DNA from 4 places in the Halodesulfovibrio oceani subsp. galateae genome. Region 1 is predicted to be linked to each of the others. Evidence: predicted binding sites of a transcription regulator. Region 1 holds the regulator's gene; each other region holds the start of a gene.

Region 1 (3,116 bases):
CGTAAACTGCGTGACAAAGGAATGGGCGTGCTCATTTCCGACCACAACGTTAGGGAAACATTAAAAATTTGTGATAGAGCTAACCTTGTTTACGAAGGTCAAATAATTCTTTCCGGTACGCCGCAAGAGATTGTTGATAACCCAAAGGCGCGTAGCGTCTACCTTGGAGAAGGTTTTAGTCTCTAGTATCTTGATAAAAAATATAATTTGCGCCCTCGCAATAACGAAAAGCCCGTCCAACGGGCTTTTTTCTTGGTTGCATATAACGTTCCTATGTGGCAAAAAAGAGGTCAGTTATCTGATTTGGAATGTTTTTTGATAGGCAGTACTCATACATTATATTTCAGCTTTTTAGCTAGTCGAACCACATAGGACATTCTTATATATGGCTCTTGAACTTCGCCAACAATTAAAGCTTGCCCAGCAGCTTGTAATGACCCCGCAATTGCAGCAGGCAATCAAACTGCTGCAGCTTTCTCGCGTGGAACTTGCTGAAACCGTTCAGCAAGAGTTGCTGGAGAATCCTTTTTTGGAAGAGTCCTTGGAAGAAACCGCTAATCCAGACAAAACTTCTGCTAAAGAACAGCGTAAAGATGAACAGGAAGCTTATGACAAAGAGCTTTCTTCTAACGCTGACTGGGAAGATTATCTGGGTGATTTCTCAAGTACCACCAAACAGGTTTCAATGCGGGAAACTGAAGCATTAGAGGAAATGAGCTCATTTGAAGCTCGTCTTGCTCCTGCTCCAACGTTAGACGGTCATCTGTACTGGCAATTAATGCTTTCTCCACTCTCAGAAGAGCAAATTCGTGTTGGAGAAATCATCATTGGCAGCATCAGCTCTAATGGGTACCTACATGTATCTACAGAAGAGCTGTCACAGATTGCTCAAAGCGATCCTGAAACAGTGGAACAGCTTATTGAGCATATTCAACAATTTGACCCTGTAGGGGTTGCTGCTCGCACTCCGCAGGAATGCCTGCTTGTTCAGGTAAAAGCTCTCAATTACGATCGTGACCCAATTCTTGTAGATATTATTACTAATCATCTTGAAGACCTAGAGAAGCGTCGTTACAAACCACTTGCTCGAAAATACAAAATTTCCCTTGAAGATCTCAGAGAGTACCTAGATGTAATCCAGAGCCTTGACCCTATGCCGGGGGCACGGTTCGGTGGAGGAGAAGCACAATATGTTTCTCCAGACGTTTACATCTATGAGTACGAAAAAGAATTCGTTATCGTTCTCAATGAAGATGGTTTACCACAATTACAACTCAGTGAATTAACAGAGCAACTCCCGAAAACTACTAACGCTGAAGAAAAAGATTATTATCAGGACAAGATGCGTTCTGCCTCCTGGCTGATAAAAAGTCTGTACCAACGGCAACGAACTTTATATAAAGTAGTTGAGAGTATTGTTAAATATCAAAGAGAATTCTTCCTTAATGGTGTTACATCGTTAAAGCCGCTAATTCTTAAAGATATTGCAGATGATATTGGCATGCACGAATCAACGGTAAGCCGTATCACCACAAGTAAGTACATTTCGACCCCGCACGGTATTTTTGAACTGAAGTTCTTCTTCAACAGTGCAATTGGCCTTGATGATGGTAGTCAGGTCGGATCGGAGAGCGTAAAAGCCCTCATTAAAAAGCTTATTAGTGAAGAAAATACAAAAAAACCACTCAGCGATGAAAAAATCGGTGAGATTTTGAAAGAAAAACTGCAGGTTAACATTGCACGAAGAACTGTAGCTAAATACCGTACCGCAATGAATATCCCTTCATCATCCAAGAGAAAGGTGGTATTCTAAAAGCGAAACCAGCTGACTCACAGGGTTTCAAAAGTATCCAATTAGGAGGCACCATGAACATCGCATTCACATTCAAAAACTTTGAGCCTTCCAATCACCTAAAAGCTTATGCCAAACGACGCTTCAGCAAGCTTGGCAGATTCTTACCGAACCCTGAACACTTGGAAATGCAAGTCTCACTTTCTGTTGACAATTTCCGCCACAAAGCCGAAATTTCACTTGTATCGGATAACTTAACTCTATCCGCTACTGAACAGTCTGAAGACATGTATGCAACCGTTGATCTTGTTCGCGATAAACTTAAAGCACAGATCATACGTCGTACGGAAAAACTGCAAACGAAACGCAAGGGTGCAGAAAAGTTTGTTCTAGAAGGTACTATCCCTCCAGAAGAAGCAGTAGAGGCGGAACGAACCATCATTGGTATGGATAATTTTATACCGAAACCGATGGATCTTGACGAAGCCGCTATGCAGCTTGATGCACTTGATTATGACTTCCTTGTTTTTCTTAATGCTGAAACTGAACGGGTAAATGTGATCTACCGCCGAAAAGATAAGAATTTCGGCCTGATTGACCCCGTTTTCTAGGAAAAGTAATGAAACTGGGTGAATACCTAGAAAAAGAACTTGTACTGCCAGAGCTAACCGCCAGCACCAAACAAGAGGCGCTGGCGGAGCTCTTGGCTCCTGTCGTTGAAAAAAACCCATCCCTTGATGCTGAAGAAGTTTTTAACGTGCTTATGGAACGAGAAGCTCTCGGAACCACAGGTATTGGTAATGGCATTGCCATTCCTCACGGAAAACTTCCAGCACTCGATAAAATAGTAGTAGTAGCCGGTCGAAGCTTCGATGGGCTGGACTTTGATGCACTTGATCAAAAACCTTGTAAGATTTTCTTCATGGTTCTTGCTCCAGAAAACGTAGCAGGTACACACCTGCGCATCCTTGCCCAAATTTCGCGACTCCTGAAAGATGAAGATTTCAAACAATTATTTATGGAATCTGATAGTCAGGAAACTTTGTGGAACCTTTTATCTGCTGCGTAACATGAGTATTTTATGATTTCTGCATCTCAACGTACTATTCCTGTGATCATTATTGCCGGACTCTCCGGAGCTGGTAAAAGTAGCGCGCTAAAAGTCTTTGAAGACATGGCATACTACACTATTGATGGACTTCCGATGTCTATGACATCGCAATTTATGGAAGTTCTTACAGGCTGTGGACTTGAGAGCTATAAAGGAATTGTGCTTGGAGTTGATGGTCGGCAGTGTTCATTTAAAGATGAATGGGCAATGACT
Region 2 (3,116 bases), 1.3 Mb from region 1:
TGATGTATGCACCACCGGATGTGTATGTGTCGCGGTTAGGCATACGTGCTTCGGTACAACCGGAAACAGCGTAGTCGTATGCTTCAGCAAAGGTTGCACCTTTGGAAACATAAAGAGGTACTACTTCTTCATCGTTGATGAGTTTAGGGAAGCCGGAGCCGTCCTTAATAGTCTCAGCAACGTCAGCGAGGTAGCGCTCTGGGGAACGGGAGTGAATACGCGCTGCAAGGTCAGGGTAGTGAAGCGGGAATTCACGTTTTGATTTAAGGAACATGTAAGTCAGTTCGTTGGTTGCGTCGCGACCTTCTGGAGTCTGACCACCAATTGTTACTGCTTCCCAGTGAGCGTAGCCTTCGTTGAAAGCGCCACCGGTAGGGGAAACGTAAAGGTCGATGAACTGTGCCATACCAACCCAGAGACACTCGAGAAGTTCAAGAGCTTTCTCGTCGTCGAGGATGCCAGCTTCTACGTCTGCCTGGTAGTAAGGGTAGAAGTACTGGTCCATACGGCCGTTAGATACGATTGTACCAGTTTTCTGCTCGATACGAGAGAACATCTGGGTGAACCACTGGGACTGAACAGCTTCGTGGAAAGTACGAGCTGGGTGCTCAGGAACGTGAGCACAAACTTCAGCCATTTTCTCGAGTTCAGCTTTACGAACTGGATCAGATTCTTTCTTAGCAAGTTCAGCTGCGAGTTCTGCGTGACGGCGAGCCCAAGTGATGATTGCATCACAAACGATTACGATACCTTCGAGGAAAGGTTTTTTCTCAACGTTATCGATAGGGGAAAGCGGATCGAGAGCTTCGATTTTTTCGAGAGCTTCTGCTTTAATGCCACCGAAACCACGTTTGAGGATCTTTTCGTAGTCGTGAACCCACTGAATGGAAGAACGGAAAGAAGAAGTTTCGTTAACGATGAAGCGGGAGTTAAGACCTTCAGGATCATCGTAAGAAAGTTTGTGAACTTCTTCAGGGAAAGATTTGTTGAGAGCTTCGTGGTAGGTTTTGCCCTGCCAGTAAGGAGCGATCTCTTCAACTACTACTTTAGCATCTTCAGGAGTAATAGAGAAAGGAGACTCGGTACGGTTTGGAAGATCTTCAACTGCAACACCAAGGAAGTCACCGTCAAGTTCAGGGTAGAGCAGACCGTAACGACCTTTTACACCACCACGACCACAAATGAGGTTGTCTTCGTCGATGTAAACGGTGATGTTTTCAGCTACGTGCTTCATTGCTTTTGCCCAACGCAGGCAGAGCATTTCACCTTCGGTCTCTTTCATGGACTCGGTGAAGTATTTAGCACGTTCAATGTCGATCATTGGACGAACGTTGTCGAAGGTTTCGAGGATTTTAAATACACGCGGGTGGGATGCGCGGTAGATATCTTCTTTGCCTTCAATTTTATCGAGCAGACGCTGTTCGTGAGGTGATACACAACAAGACATAACTGACTCCTGTGAATTAGGTTCAAAGTAGGCGACACATATAATATGTGCGGTACCTGTGGGTTAAAAATGCTGCGGCCGCTGTGTGCTCAGCAGCAGTAAATTTTGATTCTCTTTAATGAGGGTGCGGTCTTCGGTAGCTATTTTCAGTGATCGTTAGAACAAGCTACTGTGAGATTCGCGCCCTGTGGTTTTCTTAGAGCAAAGGTGATGCCAACATGTGCCGAAAGAGCGTTTTTAGTTACTATTCGGGGCAAAAAAAAACGTTTTCATGGGGCGGGGAGGGTATTGATGAATTGCAAAAGAGGTTCAAAAAAATTGAAACACTGCCTCAATCCTATTGAATAAAGCGGAGTTTAGGCTTTTGAGCTTGGTGATGTTTTTAGCGTTTTGCCCGTGCCGGAATTAAATTCGATGAAGGCACGTTTGCTTTGTGAAAAATAGCTCGTAGAGAAGAGGGGGAATTGGAGGGGGTGTCTCGATTGTCTGAAATGACTGTAAAAGCGTTGCCTTGTTGCAACATTCTGAGAATGAAAGTTGAGTACGTACGTAAAATCAGTATGTTATGTTTAGTTGCATATTTGCCACTATCGTTTGTGATTTGCATCGTTGCAACATCTTATCCAAGCTCTTTCTATAACATGTTATAATTATTGATTTTGCATTATTGTGAGAAATGATTTTGTTCGACTATATAATGATATGATGATTTTTGTGTATTGTCTGTTCAATCAGTCAAGAGTGTGCGGTTTCCGTGCATATTATGCATGTTCGAAATCAAATAGGCTCGTGGATAAATTTCACAGCGTTTAACTCAGAGGATGAAAGAGATGGTGAGTAGCTGTTTTGCTTGTGAAAAAATGATACAAGCGCATTGAGATGTTTCGCTGAATTGTATGAGTAATCACTGTAACTCGATGTTTTTAAAGAATAAGTCTTAAAAACAGCTAGTTGTCTATTGTTTGTACCTACTAAAAGGTAGAAAGTTTCGAAAAAACAGTTAGTAAGGGGTCTGATGCATTAATGCAACTAGTGTTGCTGCTGTGCATCTTTTGATTTTACTCGGCTTATCATCTTAGTATTAAAAGAAAAAAAACTTATAAGTTGCATTTTTGAAACGTTAAGTTAGCATTTTTGCAACTTGATAGGGACGTTTTTGCCCCAGATTGGCTTTTTTGCATGCTGAGGGGGGCTAGAAAGTCAGTACAATTTATGGCGCCTGTAAGCTTGATTTACAGTTTGCATCTTTTGTTTATTTTTTTGCTTCTAAGGCATTATATTTAAATGTTTTCTGTCTTGTATTAATTTCTTCTCGCCGTTTTAATTTCAAATAAGGAGGTGAACTGCGTGTACTGTGCTTGCACGAAAAATCACAAATAATAACAAAAAACGTGCCTATTGGCATTGGTATTGCTGTTATATACTCGGAACGTCTAACGGCTTTAAGACGTTCCGTGTTTTTTTCAATTTATTGGAGGACATATGCGCTATTTTATTAAATCCTTTATGTTGCTTCTCGTAGCTGCAGTACTAGTTGTCGGTGCTACATCTATGGATGCTCAGGCTCGCAAAATTACTCTTCGCCTCGGTCACCCGATGGCACCAGGTAACAACGTTACCCTTGGCTATGAGAAATTTAAAGAGCTCGTAGAAGAACGCTCTAACGGCA
Region 3 (3,116 bases), 1.7 Mb from region 1:
CACGAGTAATGGCTTTTTTTATTTTTTCTATGCACTTACAACGGTTAGGGAGTTTTGTAAGGCTGTCATGCCATGTGAAGTGGGTGAGTTGTTGTACAACACTACGATGTGCTGTGATGTCGTGACAAAAAGCTCGAATACCGCAATCGCAACCATCGATGTCTGATGCGCGGCTTGCTTCAAATTTCATCCAGCGTTTTTTGCTGTCCGGCAAGCGGATTTGGAATTCTGCACATGCGTAGTTTTCCCCCTCATCCATCTTGCGCCATAGGCCATGCCATAGGGGAAGGTGTTCTTCAATGAGGATGGCTTCCATGAATCGAGAGTTACGGTAAAAGTGCTTTGCTTCGTATCCACAGCATATTTCGCAGGCGTTGGAAACGACTTCCAGTGCTCCATCAGCGGAATACCAGAATTCCCACAGCGGTGAATGAAGGACCATGTCGCGGGCGGAGTCATTGGCGTAGAAGATGGGGCGGGTGCGCTGCGTGTTGTCTACGTGCTCTGCCTCGGTACTTGTTGGAACCGTAGCTCCTGCCATATCTAACTCCCTGTTGTATTTAGATTGAGCAGGATTAATCCCGTCTAACAGACTAATAAAACATACAAATGTTATATTAAATTACGCTAGTACACGGAATAAAAAAGAACAAGTGTGATGTGTAATATTCTTTAATCTACTTACACAGAAATGTATAACGAGGAAACCGATTAAAAAATAAGGCACCCTGTTCTGAGTCTAAACTCAGCACAGGGTGCCTTACAACTTTGTGGAGGAGGGGAGCTACGCAGCGATGTGCGTGAGTACTTCTTTTGTAGCCTTATGTTCAGGATCAAGGCGTAAAATTTCGTTGAATTCTGCAATAGACTCGTCTTTACGGTTTGTTGAAAAAAGACAAGTTGCATAAGAGAAACGCACTGCTGTGTCAGTTTCGTCTTCTTCCAAAGCGCGTGCAAAAGCAGGAAGAATTTCTTCAACGCGCTCGGTGCTGTAACCCTGCTGAAGAAGGCAGTTAAGAGCTACCTTATCTACTGGATTAATGGAGAGAGCTGTAAGGAAATGGGTAAAACTTTCATCGTGCTTACCCTGTTCCGCAAGAACAAGACCGATACCGGCATGTGCGCGGGCACTTTTTTCCATAGCGGCAGCTTTCATATAGAGTGATAACGCGCCGTCGTAGTCACCAGCAAAGATGCTGACTGCGGCAAGGCCAAGAAGCGGCTCAGAAGATTCGTTATTAAGCTCCATAGCACCTTCAAAACATTCAATAGCTTTAAGAGTGTCGCCTAACGCGAGATGGTATTCGCCAAGTACTTTTAATGTCTGGTAGTCGCTCATACGGGTATCCTTATTGAGTTTAGCTACATCCCCACAAATTCATACGATTAGGCGTGTAGGAAAAATAGTTCAGCTTTTGTGTTTCTGCAGGATATTCAGCAACTACCATGCCAAAATCTATATGCCTTTTCATTCTTAGGAGTGACAATTCTCTGTCACTCCGTTTCTTTTTTTGCAGAATAAAAATGACAAATTTATAAAAGATATAATAAAACTAATTATTTGCAAGTGTGGAACGCCTTTTGCTTTGTATTCAGTACTGTTGGCTCCCTGAACAAGGGAACTAGCGGGAAATTAGTGAAAAGGAGGATCCTGCATGAAAGGTTTATTTGAAACCCATACGTTGCTTAGTGCAAAGGTTATGGACATGCAGTTACAGCGTCAGAATGTTGTCATGAGTAACATGGCAAACCTCAAAACTCCGGGGTATCTCGCTCGCAGGGTTAATTTTGAGGAAGATTTACAGAAAGCGCTGAACATTGATGGTCGTGGAAAGATGACACGCACTTCAGGCAAGCATGTTCCTGCTTCCTTTGATCCGAAGAATTTCGGACCGGAATGGGAAAAAGCAATGCCACTGCGCGTTGTTCACGGTGAAGACCGTGTTGATATGGATAAAGAAATGGCTGTGATGGCTAAAAATACCATGCGCTACAACACACTGGCAACAGTAGTTAAAAGCAACTTTGAAGGTATGAAAAGCATCATCGCAAGCGGAGCTAAATAATGGATTTCATGACAGCACTCGATATCGGAGCTTCTGCGCTCAGTACAGAGCGTACAAGCATGAACGTTATTTCAATGAACCTTGCAAACGCAAAAACCACTCGCACTCCTGAAGGCGGTCCGTACCGACGTAAAACCGTTGTGTTGCAGGCAACTGAAGTTGACCATCCGTTCAGCAAGCAGATGCAGTCTGCAATGGATAGAGACTTACGCGGGGTACGAGTCAGTCAGGTCGCACAGGATTCACGCCCGCTTAAACAGGTTTATGAACCTGGGCATCCTGATGCAAATGAAGAAGGATATGTTTTTTATCCGGATATCAACGTAGTGGAAGAGATGGCTAATCTCATGACTGTACAGCGCAGTTACGAGGCAAACATTTCCTCAATGGATGCCGTAAAAACTATGTACAACAAAGCATTGGAGCTTGGCCGCGGTTAGGCGGGCAATGTTAGGGAGTAATCCATGTCTATTCAGAATATAGGAATGAAGGCGTACTCAGAAGCCTTAAACAGTTTTGCAGCTGGTAATAAAAAGGTGCAGCAGTCCACTGCATCTGAAGAAAAAACAACCACCTCTTTTATAGATACGGTTGAAGCATCTGTGAAAAAAGTAAACGACATGCAGCAGGAAAAATCTGTTATGGTCGAATCTTTTGCTTCAGGTGAGCAGCAAAACGTACACGAACTTATGATTACGTTGCAAAAAGCAAGTGTAGCTATGAACCTTACGTCCGCCGTACGTAACAAGGTTCTTAATGCTTACAACGAAATCAGCAAAATGCAGTTCTAATTCTTACTGTTATATCGCCTTTTATTAACTGTATTTTTCGGAGTAAATAATGTCCCCCATGTTAAACGATGCTGTCGATCGCACAAAAAATTTCTGGTCGAGTATTACCCTCTCGCAACGGGTATTTATCGGTGGTCTTGCGCTTACTGTACTCGGCGTGTTTTTCGCGTTGTTGTTCTGGCTGAATAAGCCGGACATGCAGTTGCTATACTCTAATCTTGCTCTTGAGGATGCGAATAGAATCGTTAAAGTTTTGCAG
Region 4 (3,116 bases), 1.1 Mb from region 1:
CCCGCGATATCTTATGTATGGTATTAGATAACAAAGCCGTTCTCGCTCCAGACAATGGTTGCTTATCGTTCCTACACGCTCGTTTTCCTGATGCGCCTATTTATCGCATCATGCAGCACAATCTCCCCCTTGAACATACAGCCTCTTCTTGTACTTTTCATGGTAGAACGCTGTTCTCTCCGCTAGCGGCTGACCTTGCTCTGCATATTGAGCAAATTCCATCCTATATGGAGTGCACCAGCCCTACGCCGTTCAGTAAAAATTCTACGCAGGATTGCAGACTGGAAACGTTCCCGCCACAGCCTACAAAGACTGATTCTATTCTTACGCCGTACATGAAACGTTACGGACATCAGCTCACAGACACTATTGTCACTCTGCCGGAGTATATGCCAAAAGAGCATGACAATATGATTGAAACTCATGTGCTGCATATAGACCATTTCGGCAACATTATCCTCGGCCTACCAAGCGAAGAATGGCGTCAACGAATTGCGAACGGTGGGGAACTGACTCTGTACACACAGACAACCCGTCCGCTCAGATTCATCTCCGCCTATGCTGATCTGACAGAGAATCAAATTGGTGTAATCTGCGGTAGTCAGGGATATTTAGAAATTGCTTGTAATATGTGCTCAGCAGCGCAGTTCATCAACCTTCAGCTTGGCGAACTCATTAAGATAGCTCTCTCTGATCCGCCTGAGATGTAATAATGCTGACTCGATTCTGGACTGAATATATGACGGCGCTCAGTTTTATGACACGCCTCGGTTGCGCGCGCATGTACTCTAATGAGGAGATTGCCGCTACTATGCGTCAATTTTATGCTGTCGGACTCACTGTCGGGGCACTCATAACCCTGCCCTTCGCACTCGGTACCTTTTCTCAACATCCTTGGGTTCAAGCATGGCTTTGGGTGTTTCTATCCATATGGGTAACACGAGCTCTTCATTGGGACGGGTGGGCTGACATCTGGGATGGATGGGGAAGCTGTGCACAAGGTGAACGATTCTGGCAGATTGTTAAAGACAGCCGAGTCGGTGCCTTTGGTGCTATCGCAATGGTCATCGGAATTCTCGGGCAAACACTGCTTGCCCACGAGTTGTTCCTGCTCGGAAACTGGCAGGTACTTATCTTTGCGCCTATAGCAGGACGCGTAGCAGCTGTTGTGTTAGGTGGATTAGGTGATGCACCAAAAGCATCCACACAAGGGCGGCTTTTCCTTCAGGGCGCTACCCGATCTACCATAATGATACAAACAGCACTCACTGTTATAACAGGCTTCTTTCTTTGCGGCTTTCTTCCAACCGTGTATACAGCCTTGCTCTGCGCTTTCCTGCTCTGGTCATATCTGCGACTGGCAAAAGTACAAGGCGGCATAAACGGCGATTTCCTTGGTGCTGCTGTTGTAGGCGGTGAACTTGCCGCCATGCTTGCCTATCTTATGTAATCTCCATTTCTTTCTATCAATTCTTTCCAACATCCATCATTCCGGCCACTTCGGCACGGAACATGCTATAACCAGTATACATCTAGGTAACATGTCATTCAGTTGACACTACTAGGAAGGGGTTATGGCACCATTCAAATTCAAGTTGCAGCAGGTGCTCGAATACCGAACGCAGCTGGAAGATCAGGCTAAGCTTGTGCTTTCTGAAGCGCTACTCAAGTACGAAAAACAAGTACGACGTGTTGACGGATTGCGGGATTCGCTTGCCGACAATCTGACGCTCATGAGCACAACTTCGGACCCTGCTCAAACATGGATTATCCGCAATTTCCTGCAAGGTTTGCGTCAAGATATTAGCACTGCTGAGCATCGTCTGCTTACTATTGCACAGGAACTGCATTCTGCACGGCAAGATTTGACTGAGAAAGCTCAGGAAAAGAAGCTACTGGAAAAACTTAAAGAAAATCAAGCAAAGCGGCACGCACATGAAGAAAAGACCAAAGAACAACACCAGCTCGACGAAACAGCAACCCTTAGGTTCAAAGCTCAAGCTTTCTAAAATTTGCAAGCTTCTTGGTTGCGCAATTCTGTTCAAACTCATTCTCGTAGGCTCTATTGTTTTCGATGCTGACACACAGATTGCTTCTATTTTGCCAACAAGTACTACAAAAAATGTAGCAACCGTGGCAGAAAAAGCATCGCTCACGCTTGAAGAACGCTTTGCACAGGTCAAACAGAGCTTGCCAACGTCTCCGGCAACGCTTACTACCAGCAAAGCGCATGCAGAAGAAAAAGAAGCCCCTAAAAAACCTGCTCCAAAGCCCAAAGCTGAATTGGATTCCATGACACGCGACCTGCTCAAAACCAAACAGGTTGAGCTGAACAGACGTGAACAGGAACTCTCAAGACTTCAGGCAACCATCGATGGAAAACTTGCTAAATTGCAAGCACTTGAAAAGCGTCTTCAGTCTATGCTTAAAAACGCAAAAGAGACTCAGGACAAAAAGATGAAGCACCTTGTAGATGTGTATTCCAACATGAAAGGAAAACAAGCTGCACAGGTTCTTGAATCCCTCGATGAACAAATTTCTGTTAAAATCTTGGCTGGCATGCGCGGACGAAAAGCAGGTGAAATCCTGACATTTGTTAGAGCGGACAAGGCTGCACGTCTTTCCGAAGCACTGACAAATATGCAGTTACCATTTGAGTAGAGAATGCCTCGCATAAAAATTACTGTCGCCTATATCGGTACCCACTACGTGGGGTGGCAAATTCAACCTGCCAGGGTTGAACATCCGCAGCCGACTATCCAAGGCGAAATTGAAAAAATTCTGACCGCTGTCACCGGCACTCTTGTTAGAGTGCATGGCAGCGGTCGCACTGATTCCGGCGTTCACGCGGACGCTCAGGTCGCGCATTTTGATCTGCCGGAAAAATGGGCAACAGTTAACTGGCAAAAAATTTTTACAACAAAATTGCCACACGACATTGCTGTAACTAGCGTAGCCATCGTGGATGACGATTTTCACGCCCGTTACGATGTTACAGCTAAAAGCTACACCTATACCCTGTGGCTTAATAAACACTATATCCTGCCTGCCCGTTATCCATTTGCATGGAAGATAGGCCCGCTGGATATTCCTGCCATGGAAGCTGCTGCAACCTA

What was found. Region 1 encodes sigma-54, which starts transcription at its own class of promoters, with help from an activator protein. Its sites were predicted from a motif close to CTGGCACGGNNNNTGCTT; they were not measured.
Region 2: hpsG ((2S)-3-sulfopropanediol dehydratase) is a predicted target of sigma-54. The motif match lies at 1,647-1,664, and genes of this name have one in related genera.
Region 3: flgB (flagellar basal body rod protein FlgB) is a predicted target of sigma-54. The motif match lies at 1,570-1,587, and genes of this name have one in related genera.
Region 4: fliJ (flagellar export protein FliJ) is a predicted target of sigma-54. The motif match lies at 1,501-1,518, and genes of this name have one in related genera.

The regions. Positions count from the first base shown of each region.
Region 1 covers NZ_AP042453.1:1,516,429-1,519,544, forward strand. Annotated here, with positions in the region: gene lptB (LPS export ABC transporter ATP-binding protein) at 1-186, shown strand, start outside; gene rpoN (RNA polymerase factor sigma-54) at 386-1,813, shown strand; gene hpf (ribosome hibernation-promoting factor, HPF/YfiA family) at 1,867-2,403, shown strand; gene ACZ5V1_RS06680 (PTS sugar transporter subunit IIA) at 2,412-2,861, shown strand; gene rapZ (RNase adapter RapZ) at 2,874-3,116, shown strand, end outside.
Region 2 covers NZ_AP042453.1:2,837,778-2,840,893, reverse strand. Annotated here, with positions in the region: gene hpsG ((2S)-3-sulfopropanediol dehydratase) at 1-1,447, opposite strand, end outside; gene ACZ5V1_RS12725 (TRAP transporter substrate-binding protein) at 2,930-3,116, shown strand, end outside.
Region 3 covers NZ_AP042453.1:3,244,683-3,247,798, reverse strand. Annotated here, with positions in the region: gene ACZ5V1_RS14355 (putative bifunctional diguanylate cyclase/phosphodiesterase) at 1-541, opposite strand, end outside; gene ACZ5V1_RS14350 (tetratricopeptide repeat protein) at 785-1,339, opposite strand; gene flgB (flagellar basal body rod protein FlgB) at 1,656-2,066, shown strand; gene flgC (flagellar basal body rod protein FlgC) at 2,066-2,506, shown strand; gene fliE (flagellar hook-basal body complex protein FliE) at 2,531-2,857, shown strand; gene fliF (flagellar basal-body MS-ring/collar protein FliF) at 2,907-3,116, shown strand, end outside.
Region 4 covers NZ_AP042453.1:2,603,774-2,606,889, forward strand. Annotated here, with positions in the region: gene ACZ5V1_RS11740 (SAM hydrolase/SAM-dependent halogenase family protein) at 1-710, shown strand, start outside; gene ACZ5V1_RS11745 (adenosylcobinamide-GDP ribazoletransferase) at 713-1,450, shown strand; gene fliJ (flagellar export protein FliJ) at 1,575-2,009, shown strand; gene ACZ5V1_RS11755 (MotE family protein) at 1,936-2,661, shown strand; gene truA (tRNA pseudouridine(38-40) synthase TruA) at 2,665-3,116, shown strand, end outside.